2 linked regions of the Agarilytica rhodophyticola genome follow. The protein of the gene in region 1 binds, or shares a complex with, the protein of each later gene. Links are inferred from orthologs where the notes say so. Each region holds a gene or a part of one and is shown in the gene's direction. Other genes may lie near its edges. The genes, in order: trxB and trxA.

Evidence for each region.
Region 2: the proteins of trxB (region 1) and trxA are in contact, whole or in part, in a crystal structure (PDB 1F6M), measured with the Escherichia coli proteins. The link is inferred for Agarilytica rhodophyticola from one-to-one orthologs.

Annotation. Positions count from the first base shown.
Region 1 is NZ_CP020038.1:4,061,095-4,067,852, forward strand. What follows is about bases 3,426-6,415. They hold trxB (thioredoxin-disulfide reductase), read left to right. Parts: upstream 3,426-4,443; coding sequence 4,444-5,388; downstream 5,389-6,415. Other genes in these bases: BVC89_RS17025 (DNA translocase FtsK), read right to left, coding at 3,426-3,955; aat (leucyl/phenylalanyl-tRNA--protein transferase), read left to right, coding at 5,424-6,131; BVC89_RS17040 (arginyltransferase), read left to right, coding at 6,160-6,415. In the rest of the region: BVC89_RS17015 (replication-associated recombination protein A), read right to left, coding at 1-915; outer membrane lipoprotein periplasmic chaperone LolA, read right to left, coding at 908-1,576; more of BVC89_RS17025, read right to left, coding at 1,604-3,425; more of BVC89_RS17040, read left to right, coding at 6,416-6,758.
Region 2 is NZ_CP020038.1:388,839-395,929, reverse strand. What follows is about bases 4,106-6,980. They hold trxA (thioredoxin TrxA), read left to right. Parts: upstream 4,106-5,317; coding sequence 5,318-5,644; downstream 5,645-6,980. Other genes in these bases: rho (transcription termination factor Rho), read left to right, coding at 5,990-6,980; ppk1 (polyphosphate kinase 1), read left to right, coding at 4,106-5,111. Also shown: BVC89_RS01670 (response regulator), read left to right, coding at 1-379; lpdA (dihydrolipoyl dehydrogenase), read right to left, coding at 449-1,888; BVC89_RS30250 (TVP38/TMEM64 family protein), read right to left, coding at 1,881-2,555; more of ppk1, read left to right, coding at 3,006-4,105; more of rho, read left to right, coding at 6,981-7,091. UniProt on the Escherichia coli protein: Participates in various redox reactions through the reversible oxidation of its active center dithiol to a disulfide and catalyzes dithiol-disulfide exchange reactions.

The DNA of each region.
Region 1 (6,758 bases):
ACGTGGATCAGCGTTACCAATATCTTCACTGGCCATACGCACGACACGACGAGCCACATACTTTGGATCACAACCACCATCGAGCATACGCATTAACCAGTACAATGAGGCATCCGGGTCTGAGCCTCGAACAGATTTATGCAATGCGGAAATTTGTTCGTAGAATAGGTCTCCACCCTTATCGAAACGGCGCACATCGCCACTTAATACTTGTTGGAGAACGTCGTGGGCGATAGTCTCTCCATCTTCAACAAGATCACTGGCAATTTCCAATAAGTTAAGGACTTTGCGGCCGTCGCCATCTGCAGCTGCAGCCAGCAAACCTAAATCTTCAGCCTCAATCTCAAGCTTTCGCTTACCCAAGCCCAAAGCCTCATCACTTAGTGCACGATGAATTAGTGTGTGCAATTGTTTATCAGAAAGACTTTTTAGTACATAGACTCGACAACGAGATAACAATGCATTGTTAAGCTCGAATGAAGGGTTTTCGGTGGTTGCGCCGACAAACACTACAGTACCATCTTCCACATAGGGCAAAAAAGCGTCTTGCTGTGCCTTATTAAAACGATGGACTTCATCGATAAATAAAATCGTTTTGCGGGAATAATTCAGCTGTTGAATTTTCGCCTCATCTACTGCTGCGCGGATATCTTTAACACCCGATAAGACTGCAGAAATCGCAATAAAATGGCCGTTAATCTCATTCGCTAGCAGACGCGCAAGCGTAGTCTTACCGACACCTGGTGGCCCCCAGAATACCATTGAGTGAATTTGACCCCGTTCCAACGCGGTGCGCAGCGGCTTGCCATCACTAAGTAAATGCTCTTGGCCAATATAGTCACGCAAATGAGATGGGCGCATACGCGCTGCAAGCGGCTGCCCTATATTTTGAGTTTCACCAAATAAATCATCCATCGATAATAATATCGGTATCTTTTGGTGGAACAAATTGAAAGATATCGTCATTAATAGTGCGATTAATCGTTAGCTTCGAAAGACTAATCTCTGTTTTTTGTCCCAGTTTATCCACAAATACCATACTATTGAGCAATTTCTTCTTACCCTTTTGTAAAAATGAAAAAGACAAAGAGGCAAAGGAACCTTGTTCACTATTTTTATGCGTGAGCGTAAAGGTATTATTTTCACCGCGATACTCTACATCGTAGTTTTCTGAAATACGTTTGACATCACCACTGATAAGCGCCGCTGGGCTGCCTGCCAATGAATCCTTTTCATATATTGTCATTTGCTCAAGATCTGGATCATATACCTTAAGTTCTGAAGGCGTACCCACCACCACTTGCTCATAGGGCGGTGCAATTTTCCACAGAAAATAACCAGGACGCTTTACGCGAAATTCCCCTTCGGTCACCTGCAGCTCATTATCATCATTATCACTTATTCGTTGCTTGAATTTACCACTCATGGTTTCAAGAGCATTTAGTGTTGTCACAAATTCTTGCGTAGCTCCACCCTCGGTTACGACATTCTTGCTAGCTTGGCCTTGGGCAAAGCATGAGCTGGTAAAAGAGAGTAATAAAGCAAAAAAGATAAAACGATGTATAAGGTCTTTCATAGAGTTTCCTGTTGAATTTTTAGGCACTTAGTGCTTAGGTGCGGGAGGGGCAATAACTTCACGACTGCCATTGCTTGCCATCGCTGTAACCACACCGGAAGTTTCCATTTGCTCAATCAAACGCGCTGCGCGGTTGTAACCGATTCTTAGTTTACGCTGAACAGAAGAGATACTAGCCTTGCGCGATTCAGTGACGAAAGCCACCGCCTCATCATAAAGAGGATCTGATTCGTCATCACTATCGCCACCACCTTCGCCTTCATCGCCGCTGTAACCGGGCACAGGGATGGACTGAACACTCTCACTGAAAATGTCTTCAAGGTAGTCAGGCTCTCCCCGTTTTTTCCAATCGGCAACAACATTGTGCACTTCGTGATCGTCAATAAAGGCACCGTGAACACGCGTGGTAACCGCAGTGCCTGGCGCCAAGTAAAGCATGTCACCATGCCCCAGTAACTGCTCTGCGCCGCCTTGGTCGAGAATGGTGCGCGAGTCAATTTTAGAAGAGACCTGGAAAGCCATGCGGGTGGGCACGTTGGCTTTGATCAAACCAGTAATGACATCTACTGACGGACGCTGTGTGGCCAACACCAGGTGAATACCTGCCGCCCTTGCTTTTTGCGCGATCCGGGCGATCAGCTGTTCAACCTTCTTACCGACAATCATCATCATGTCAGCGAATTCATCAATCACCACAACAATAAATGGCAAAGTATCCAGCTCAGGAGGCTGTGCGTTTTCCATCTCGATAACACCCTCATCTTCTGGTGTCCAGAGGGGGTCTAATATAGGTTCTCCCCCTTTGCGGGCATCTTTAATCTTTTTGTTAAAGCCAGCCAAGTTACGCACACCGAGAGCAGCCATCAATTTATAGCGGCGCTCCATTTCCCCCACGCACCAACGCAGCCCTGTGGCAGCATCTTTCATGTCAGTGATAACGGGGGTAAGAAGATGTGGGATACCATCATACACTGATAGTTCAAGCATTTTAGGATCCACCAAAATCATGCGCACTTCTTCTGGTGTAGATTTATACAGCATACTTACCAGCATGGAGTTGACCCCCACAGATTTACCTGATCCGGTGGTACCCGCCACCAATAAATGGGGCATTTTCGCCAGATCCGCAATCACTGGTTCGCCTGAAATATCGTGCCCCAGCGCTAAAGTTAGAGGCGATTTAGCCTTGTCGTATATATCTGAAGAGATCACCTCACTTAAACGAACAATTTCTCGGTGTTCATTGGGGATTTCAATACCAATAACAGATTTACCCTGGATAACTTCCACCACACGTACGCTATTAACCGCCAGGGAACGGGCTAAATCTTTTGCCAGGTTACTGATTTTACTCACCTTAACCCCCGGCGCTGGCTGGGTTTCAAACCGGGTAACCACAGGGCCCGGCAGCACCGCAACTACCTCAGCAATAACCCCAAAGTCTTTTAACTTAAGTTCTAACAGACGAGACATAGCTTCCAGAGATTCTTCAGAATATCCTTTGTTGCTTTGCTTATCGGCAGGCTCTAGTAAACTCACTTGCGGTAGTTCACCCACCACCGGCTGATCATCAAACAACTTCTGTTGTTTCTCTTTTTGCACTCTAACACTAACATCCGGTTTCTTTTTCACCGGCTTAATGGTTGGTGGTATTCTGGCCTCAAGACGAATACTTTCTTCTTTCACTGCTTCGCGCCGCTCCTGAACCGCTTGCTTAATTTGCTTTCTTTCTTGCAAGCCTGCACGCCACATCATGAATCTTTGCTTAATGTGATTAATAAACCATAGAATGCCAGCCCCGATGGAGTCCATCACTCCAAACCAGGAAATCTCAACAAATACTGTGAGTCCAAACAGCAGCATGGCACTCAACATAAGGCTGCCGCCCACGTAACCAAACGATGCATCTACCGCAGAGGCCGTGGTCAACCCTAGATAGCCACCAGAAGAAAAAGGCAGGGAGTTGCTACTTTGCCCATATTGCATTACTGCGATACCTGTTGCCGATAACATCACCAGTAAGAAACCAATAAATTTAAGCAGTAGCATTAATGGATCGAAATTAATTCCGCTTTTATGACGCAATTGCAACCAAACTTGATAAGCCAACATGATGGGAAACAGAAAAGCCAAATTACCGAACATGGAGAAAAACACGTCTGCCAACCAAGCACCTGCCGGACCGCCAGCATTCTGAATTGGGCCACCTGTGCCAGTTTTCGACCAACCGGGATCATTGGCACTGTAGCTAATAAGTGCTAGGGCGAGATATACGCATAACGCAATCAGCGCAATTAACAACCCCTCACGTAAAATACGCACCACCGCACCCTGCGCTTCCTCAATTACTTCCACTTCTTTTGCTGATTTTTTAGCCATTTATCGCCAATATTCACTCAATTTACATTTCCTACCAATGAAGGCAGGCCAAAAGCCCGTATATTTTACCCCAGTTTTGGCCTCACTGAACGCATTCAGTGCCATAGAAGTTGTAGGGACTGTTCACACTAATTACATATAGTCACGGCGGCATTGCTTCAATAAACAAGGTGCCTTTCAAGCCCCCTTTCACCACAAGTAACTAGATACACTCGCAATACACTTACATAAAATAATCCATACTGTTTGCTTTGTTAATTTTTCAAACTGTTTACAGGTAGCATACAAAATATTGCAAGAGCAATCGCGTCTGATTACTCGGAGCAATTCATCCACAATGAATAGTATATTTAAAGTCAACAAAACTGGCCAAATTAGCTATTATTTATCATCTGAATAGAACGCTTTAAATAGCTTAATAATGATGAATAAATTATCATTCGATCAATATTGAAATCCTCTGAATTAATTTAGGAAATACACACACTATGAGTGATAACAAGCACCACCAACTAATTATCCTCGGCTCCGGCCCAGCTGGATACACTGCCGCAATTTACGCTGCCCGAGCCAACTTAAAGCCTGTAGTTATCACAGGAATGCAACAAGGCGGACAACTTACAACCACAACTGAGGTTGAAAACTGGCCTGGTGGTGTTGCCGACTTGCAAGGCCCTGATCTTATGGTGCAAATGCAACAACATGCTGAGCGCTTTGATACTGAGGTTATTTTTGACCATATCCACGAAGTAGATCTCAAGCAAAAGCCTTATACCTTAAAGGGTAATGAAACTTACACTTGTGATGCATTAATTATTGCAACAGGCGCTTCTGCACAATATCTAGGTCTTCCTTCTGAAGAAGGCTTCATGGGTAAAGGGGTTAGCGCATGTGCCACTTGCGATGGTTTTTTCTACAGAGATCAAAAAGTTGTTGTAGTGGGCGGTGGTAACACTGCAGTTGAAGAAGCGCTTTACTTAGCCAATATATGTAAAGAAGTAGTGTTAGTTCATCGTCGAGATAGCCTTCGCGCCGAGAAAATTCTACAAGATCGTCTGTATGATAAAGAGAAAAATGGCAATATTACCATTGTCTGGAATCATACTTTGGACGAAGTGCTAGGCGACGATACTGGCGTTAGCGGCGTGCGTTTAAAATCCACACAAGATGATTCAACACAAGAAATTGAATTAACTGGTGTATTCATTGCCATCGGCCACAAACCTAATACCGATATATTTGAAGGCCAGTTAGAAATGAATAACGGTTATATTATTGTCAAAAGTGGTATCGAAGGTGGAGCCACCTCAACCAGCGCTCCAGGTGTATTTGCCGCAGGTGATGTGGCGGATCATATATATAGACAAGCCGTCACTTCAGCAGGCTCAGGCTGTATGGCCGCACTGGATGCTGAAAAGTATCTCGATAGCTAAAAATACCTCGATAACCTTGGGATAAACAAATACCTATGCATCAATTGGGCTGGCTTGGAGTTGAATATGATTTTCCGGACACGTCAAATGCATTGGATGAACCCAACGGCTTACTCGCCGTTGGGGGCGACTTGTCGCCCGAGAGACTGCTAAGAGGCTACAGCAAAGGAATATTTCCGTGGTACAGTGACGAACAACCGATTCTTTGGTGGTCCCCCTCCCCTCGTATGATTCTTGAGCCAAATAAGCTTCATGTAGGCCGATCTGCTCGAAAACTTCTCAATAAGCAACTATTTTCAATTACAACAGATACCGTTTTTGCCCGGGTAATTGAGCACTGCGCATCAATTGAACGACCAGAACAGGACGGCACCTGGATAACAGACGAAATGCGACAAGCTTATCTCGATCTGCATAAGCTAGGTTATGCCCACTCTATTGAGGCCTGGCAAGGTGATCGTTTAGTAGGCGGGTTATACGGTTTAGCTATGGGCAAGGCGTTTTTCGGCGAATCCATGTTTAGTCTTGTCTCTGGCGCGTCAAAAGTTGCGTTTATTCACCTAGTTCACACACTACAAAAATGGGACTATAAACTCGTCGACTGTCAGATTCATACTGAGTATCTTGCCTCTTTGGGTGCGCAGGAAGTGCCTCGTGAAGAATTTGAATCACTGTTGAAAATCGCAGTCTCAGAACCAAGCGAACACACATGGCAACTAACATCAACGACGAACATTGCTTGACCAATAACCCTTCTAAAGGTGCATTGCATTGACAGATCTCTCTGAACTTAAGCTTTATGCAACCAAGCCTCATCCATGCTCATATCTGCCTGGGAAGGACGCCACAACAATATTTATCGATCCCGACGCAGATATGAACGGTGATATTTTTAGCCAATTATCCGAGCTAGGATTTCGCCGCAGTGGGCATCATGTATATCGTCCTAAGTGTCAGGACTGTCGCGCCTGTGTTCCTATCCGAATTCCTGTAGAGGAGTTCAAAATGAGCCGCTCTCAGAAGCGCTGTATCAAAGCGAACCGGGATGTACAAACCCTTATCGTAGACAATATCGATACCGAAGAACACTACCAGCTCTACGCCAACTATATAGAACAGCGTCATGCCGACGGAGATATGTACCCTCCTTCGGTTCAGCAATACCGTGACTTTTTAACCAGTGAATGGGGCATCACTCGCTATCTTGAGTTTCGAATAGAAAATCGTCTAATTGCGGTTTCTGTATGTGACCTGCTGGACAATGGAATCTCTGCTATTTATGCGTTTTTCGATCCAAACGAAACCAAGCGTAGCCTCGGCGTTTTTAATATCTTGTTTCAGACACAGTGGGCAAAGGAGTTGAAGCTCCC
Region 2 (7,091 bases), 3.7 Mb from region 1 along the record:
AGATAATGCAGTTAATCGAATGGTAATTGAAGGACTACTTGGGAAATTTGAAATAAAGCCAGACTTTGCAGAAAACGGCCATGAAGCAGTAAAAATATTTTTATCGAATGAAAAATCCTACGATTTAATTTTGATGGATTGCGAAATGCCTGAGATGGACGGTTTTGATGCAACCATAAAAATTCGCGAAGAAGAAAAGAACCAAGCCATAGCAGCAACACCGATAATAGCGCTTACGGCACATGTGGAAGCTTCACACCGACAAAGGGTTTTCGAATGCGGTATGAATCATTTTTTAAGTAAACCTGTAACCCTTGATAAATTGAATGAAGCATTGGCATCAGTAGGATTAGGAAATAAAGATACAAGCGTTTTTTAACGCTAGTCAGCCTGAGACCAAAAGTAGATTAGTCACTACCTTACAACTAGTGACTAATCTCTTAAGGACTTAACGTCTGCGAAAAGCGTGGTATTTTTCTACCCAATTTAACAAAGTTTGTGGTGCATTAGCTCGTTTCCAATTACCTGCCGCGTATTTATTCGCTTCGCTCCAAGTAGGGTAACTGTGAATGGTTCCCAGAATACTATTGAGTCCTTTTTTATTTTTCATCGCAGCTACAAACTCGGTAATAATTTCACCACTATGGGAGCCCACAATTGTTGCACCTAAGATCCGATCCTTGCCTTTTTGCATCAATACTTTAACCATGCCTTTGTTTTCACCATCAGCTATTGCACGATCTAGTTCATCAAGGTCGTATTTTACAACATCATAATCCACCCCAGCACTTATCAAGTCATTTTCGGCTGCCCCGACGTGAGCCACTTCAGGATCAGTGAAAATTACCCAAGGAATCGTACTGTAGTCTGTCTTAAACTTCTTAAAGCCACCAAATAATGCATTCACACTTGCATACCACGCTTGATGACTTGCCGTATGAGTAAACTGATAAGGACCTGCCACATCACCACACGCTAAAATACCTTCCACACTGGTACGCATATACTCATCGACTTTTACTGTGCCATTAGGGTTGAGCTCAACACCTAGCTCTTGCAAACCAAAACCTTGAGTATTGGGTTTTCGACCCACCGCGATTAATACTTTATCAAACTCTATAGTTTCTTCTTGTCCATCTTTCTCAACAATAGCTTGGCCTTCTGAGAAGCGTTTTAAACCCGCACCTAATTTAAGTTGAATATTTTCTTCAACAAATGCGTTTTGAACATAGCTAGACACATCATTGTCAGCTCTCGGCAACAATTTATCGGCCATATCTACAACGGTGACATTGGCTCCTAAGCGCGAAAATGCTTGCGCCAATTCGCAACCGATAGGCCCACCACCAACCACTAGCAAACGCTTTGGCAGTTCTTTTAGTTGCCATAAATTATCGGAAGTTAAATAATCTATAGTGTCTAAACCAGGAATAGGAGGGACAGCAGGCCCTGCACCAGTAGCAACAATAATATGACGAGTAGTCAGCTCCCGATCACCTACTACAACTTTGTTTGGCGAAAGAATTTTGGCTTCCCCCTGAATACAATTTACACCAAGGCTAGTGTAACGTTCGACAGAATCATGTGGCTCAATTTCTTTGATAACTTCATGCACTCTCGCCATCACTGCGGCGAAATCTACTTGGACATTATCGACATGAACACCATAGCGATTAGCATGTTTCGCTTGGTGGCACGCTTTGGCCGCACGAATCAGTGCTTTACTTGGAACGCACCCAGTATTGAGGCAATCACCACCCATGTGGGCTTTTTCAATAAGGAAGACTTTTGCTTTCACTGCCGCAGCAATATAGGCACTGACCAAACCGCCACTACCAGCACCAATCACAACGAGATTAGCATCGTATTTATTCGAGTTTTTAGGCATCTGATGACTGATTAAATATTTTAGTTTTGTTCATAATTAGCTTAACTACAAATGGGAATGCAATTAGAGCCGCGAAGGATAAAATAATTTCTGGCTGAAATATTTCAAAAAAAGAAATGTTTTCAACCCTACCTAAACTAGCACCGGCATTTACGTATATCATCGTAGCTGGCAACATTCCCAGTTGACTGACGAGATAAAATGTTGGGGCCTTGATTTTAGTTAAGCCAAAAACAAGATTAATAACGAAAAAAGGAATAGGGGGAATAAGTCGCATTGAGAATAAATAAAGCGCTCCATCTTTTTCTACACCTTTATTTACTTTCTCCAGAGCACTTGCAAAACGCTTTTGTACCCACTCCTGTAAAAGAGACCTGGAGATAAGCATCCCAATAGTGGCACCTAGAGAACTGGCAAAAGATACAATAAGTACTCCGTACCAAAGGCCAAACACGGCACCGGCAACAAGAGATAAAGGCCCAGCTCCGGGCAAACTTAAACTAGCCACAATAAAATACAAAAAGGCAAACGCTAAACCAGCTTGCAAAGGTTCTTCGGCTACCCACGCGGTTAAGCTATCGAGCGCCAAGTATTGCTTTAGGTCGAAGCCTATAAATATGGAAACCACAACAGCGATTCCCATAATTAATAATAATCGTTTTTTCATTACTATTCCTGTTATCTATCCACAACATGATAGCTGCTGTGATATGCATACATATACCATTCTATGTTTGATCAGTTCCCTAGGACGTCACTTTTTTATCTCAGAACTTTCACCCCGTGCCATTCACCTTATACTAGTTATAACTGTAGTTACTTTTAGTAATTAGGCCTCATCCTCTGGCTACATTTGTTAATTGCCTTACATAAAAACTTGGGTTGATGAAGTGAGATTCGTCCGGATTTACCTATGAGCAAACACAGCTTGCAATAGCAGTATGAACACTAGCCAATCAAATAGTTTTGCTGAAAAAAACATCAGCAGGCCATAGCTTTCAGTTAAAAGGAAGAGTCCCAATGAAATCTGCAATATTGAAGTAATACCTGTCATAAACTACAAGGTATAATCGATCCTAGAAAGCCTCAACATGTTGAAGAAGCGGAAACCCTGGTAATGACAGAGATAGAAACCCCTAATGAGCAAACCGTAGAACCTGTTAAAGAGCCAATCGCGCTGGACAATCCGGCGTACTATATAAATCGAGAAGTAAGCAACCTAGCATTTAACCAGCGGGTTCTCGCCCAAGCAACAGCTGCAGAGCATCCTCTTCTGGAACGTCTCAAATTTCTTTTAATTTTTAGCTCAAATCTCGACGAGTTTTTCGAGATACGGGTCGCCGGCCTCATGCAAAGTATTAAATATGAGCGCGAGAGCATCGGCCCTGATGGTCAACATCCAAGAGAGGTTTTGCGAGAAATAAGCGAGCAGTGCCATAAAGTAGTAGATTCCCAGTACCAGATTTTGAATGACATTTTGATTCCTGAGCTTGCCCGCGAAAATATCTACTTTCTGAGGCGCAGAGACTGGACCGCTGAACAGTACGAATGGATAGAAGAGTACATCAACTGTAACGTGTTACCGATCATCAGCCCAATCGGCATCGACCCCGCTCATCCTTTTCCTCGCTTAGTAAACAAAAGTCTAAATTTTATTATCGAACTTGAAGGTAATGACGCCTTTGGCCGCGACCTTAACTACGCAGTAGTGCCAGCGCCTCGCTCTTTACCAAGGCTGATTGAGTTACCGCCTGAGTTGGGAGGTGAGGGCCACAATATTGTCTTCTTATCTTCAATGATTCATGCCCATGCAGATCGGCTGTTCCCTGGCATGAAAATTCGCGGTTGCTACCAGTTTCGGATTACACGTAATGCCGACCTGGATGTTGATGTGGAAGGTATCGCGGATCTTGCTCGTGCTTTACGCGGCGAGTTACATTCTCGTCGTTTCGGCACTGCGGTACGCCTCGAAGTGGCCGATAACTGTCCGAAAGAAACGACCGACTTTTTGCTCAAAGAGGTGGGCCTTACTGAGCAAGAACTATATCGGGTAAATGGCCCTGTGAACATCAAACGCTTGTTCAGTCTACTTTCCATGGTGAATAAGCCGGAGCTTCTATACCCCCCGTTTACCCCTAAAATGCCTAAGGGATTAAGCCGCAAAGATAATATTTTTGATGCTGTATCCCGCAAAGATTATTTACTACTTCACCCTTTTGAATCGTTTACTCCTGTTATTCAGCTGTTAAGACAAGCCGCTAACGATCCCAATGTAGTAGCGATTAAGCAAACGCTTTATCGCTCCGGGGGTACCAATTCCTCAATCGTCGATGCGCTTGTTGACGCTGCACGTAATGGCAAGGAAGTTACTGTTGTTGTGGAACTCAGAGCACGCTTTGACGAAGAGGAAAATCTTGAGCTCGCCAGCCGCTTACAGGAAGCAGGTGTAGTTGTAGTCTATGGCGTCGTAGGCTATAAAACACATGCCAAAATGATATTGATCGTGCGCAGGGAGGGAGATAATCTCAAGCGCTATGTACACTTGGGAACAGGTAATTACCATAGTGGTAATGCACGTTTGTATACCGATTACTCATATTTAACTGCCGACGAAGTTATGGGTGAAGACGTGCACAGAGTCTTCCAGCAGCTCACAGGTATGGGTAAAACCGAGCGAATGGATAAGGTTTTGCATGCTCCATTTACGCTTAAAAGACAGTTACTGAAGCTTATTGATGGAGAAATTAAGGCTACGGCTGAAGGCCAACAAGGAAGAATTATTTTAAAATGTAATGGTTTAACTGAACCAAAAGTTATCCAAGCCCTCTATAAAGCTTCTCAAGCAGGTGTTCAAATAGACTTATTGATTCGAGGGATGTGTTGCTTACGCCCCGGAATAGAGGGTGTCTCAGAGAATATACGTGTATTCTCGACAATAGGACGTTTTTTAGAGCACACCCGTGTGTATTATTTTGAGAATGCCCGAGAAAAAATTTATTGCGCCAGTGCCGACTTAATGGAACGTAATCTTACACGTCGTGTAGAGACTGCTTTTCCGATCACTTCGGCAGAGCTAGTGCAACGAGTACATAATGAGCTGCTACTCTATATAGAGGACTCAAGGCAGCGATGGTGTTTGGATAAAAATGGTATTTATACCCAGGTAGAACAGGGTATTTCGGCGCCAACACAGTCTCAGTTACTCGCACAACTTTCAAGTTAGCGGCTACATGAGCTCTGTCGAGTGCTACCATTTATCACAAAATACTCAATAAGCATTGAAACATAAAAATCAGGCCTTATATTCTAGTTAGATATTTGGCCGCTTATGATCAGAGTCTCGACGCAATGCTTATTAAGATATTGTCACAGACTCTGAGTGTCCTTATTATTGGCCACATTGACATTTATTAGGTTCGGAGAAAAATTATGAGTGATGCGATCGTACACGTCAGCGATGCCAGCTTTGATGAAGATGTATTAGGTAGCGAAGGCCCCGTATTAGTGGACTTTTGGGCAGCTTGGTGTGGTCCTTGCAAAATGATCGCACCAGTGCTGAATGAACTGGCTAAGGAATATGAAGGCAAGATTAAGATTTGCAAAATGGATGTGGATGCGCACAAAGAAACACCAGCTAAGTTCAATATTCGCGGTATTCCAACCCTTATGATATTTAAAGGTGGCAACGCTGAAGGAACGAAAGTAGGTGCCTTGTCAAAAGCTCAACTTAAAGATTTCATAGACGCTAGTTTGTAAATTAATGTCCATCAATGGATCATAATTCTGAATCTATATCAAGAATGTGATCCTTGATACTTTGCACTAACATAAATTTGTGGCTATACTACATATATCTAGCGGTCGAGCACTTCCGTTTTACCTTCCTTTATTGTCTTTATATACCCCGACTTAAAACAAATTGGTATTCGGAACGTTTGAAGCGTATACAGTCAACAGCTAAAACAATAAATAGCTTTCCTTTGCGCCTTTTTTAATTTTTCGATCGAACAGTTTTGCATAATAAAATTCAAACCCCCAACAATTAACTTTTACCAAGCGTTCGCGTAAGAACTGCCGACATCCACGGAAACCTCAATTCGTATGAATCTCACCGACCTCAAAACAAAACCCATTGAAGAGCTTATCCAAATCGCAAAAGAAATGGGGATGGAAAACCTGGCGCGTTCTCGCAAACAGGATGTAATTTTTAACATCTTGAAAAAACATGCACGCAGCGGTGAAGACATATACGGCGATGGGGTATTGGAAATATTACAAGACGGTTTTGGTTTCCTGAGGTCTGCCGACTCGTCCTATCTTGCAGGCCCAGACGATATCTATGTATCACCTAGCCAAATCAGGCGATTCAACCTTCGCACTGGTGATAGCATTGCGGGGAAAATAAGACCACCTAAAGAAGGTGAACGTTACTTCGCGATGCTTAAGGTAAGCGAAATTAATTTCGACAAGCCTGAAAGCTCTCGTAACAAAATTCTCTTTGAAAACCTTACACCCCTATTCCCCAATGAGCGCATTGTTCTCGAATCAGGCAATGGCTCCTCAGAAGATCTTACCGGTCGTATCATCGATCTCACATCACCTATCGGTAAAGGCCAGCGTGGTCTTATTGTTGCACCACCGAAGGCAGGTAAGACAATAATGATGCAAAACATTGCACAGGCAATTACACGTAATAATCCAGAGTGCCACTTAATTGTTTTACTTATTGATGAGCGTCCTGAAGAAGTAACAGAAATGCAACGTTCCGTGCGTGGAGAGGTTGTTGCTTCAACATTCGATGAACCACCGTCGCGTCATGTTCAAGTAGCAGAGATGGTTATTGAACGAGCAAAAAGACTATCAGAGCATAAAAAAGATGTAGTTATTTTGCTCGACTCGATTACTCGTCTAGCACGCGCTTACAACACTGTTGTTCCTTCATCAGGCAAGGTATTAACCGGTGGTGTTGATGCCCACGCACTGGAAAGACCCAAAAGATTTTTTGGAGCAGCGCGAAATATTGAAGAAGGTGGAAGCCTTTCAATTATAGCAACTGCACTTATTGATACCGGCTCTAAGATGGACGAAGTTATTTACGAAGAGTTTAAGGGAACTGGTAATATGGAATTACACCTGGATAGAAAGATTGCGGAAAAACGTGTTTATCCAGCAATCAATATTCGACGTTCAGGTACCCGTCGCG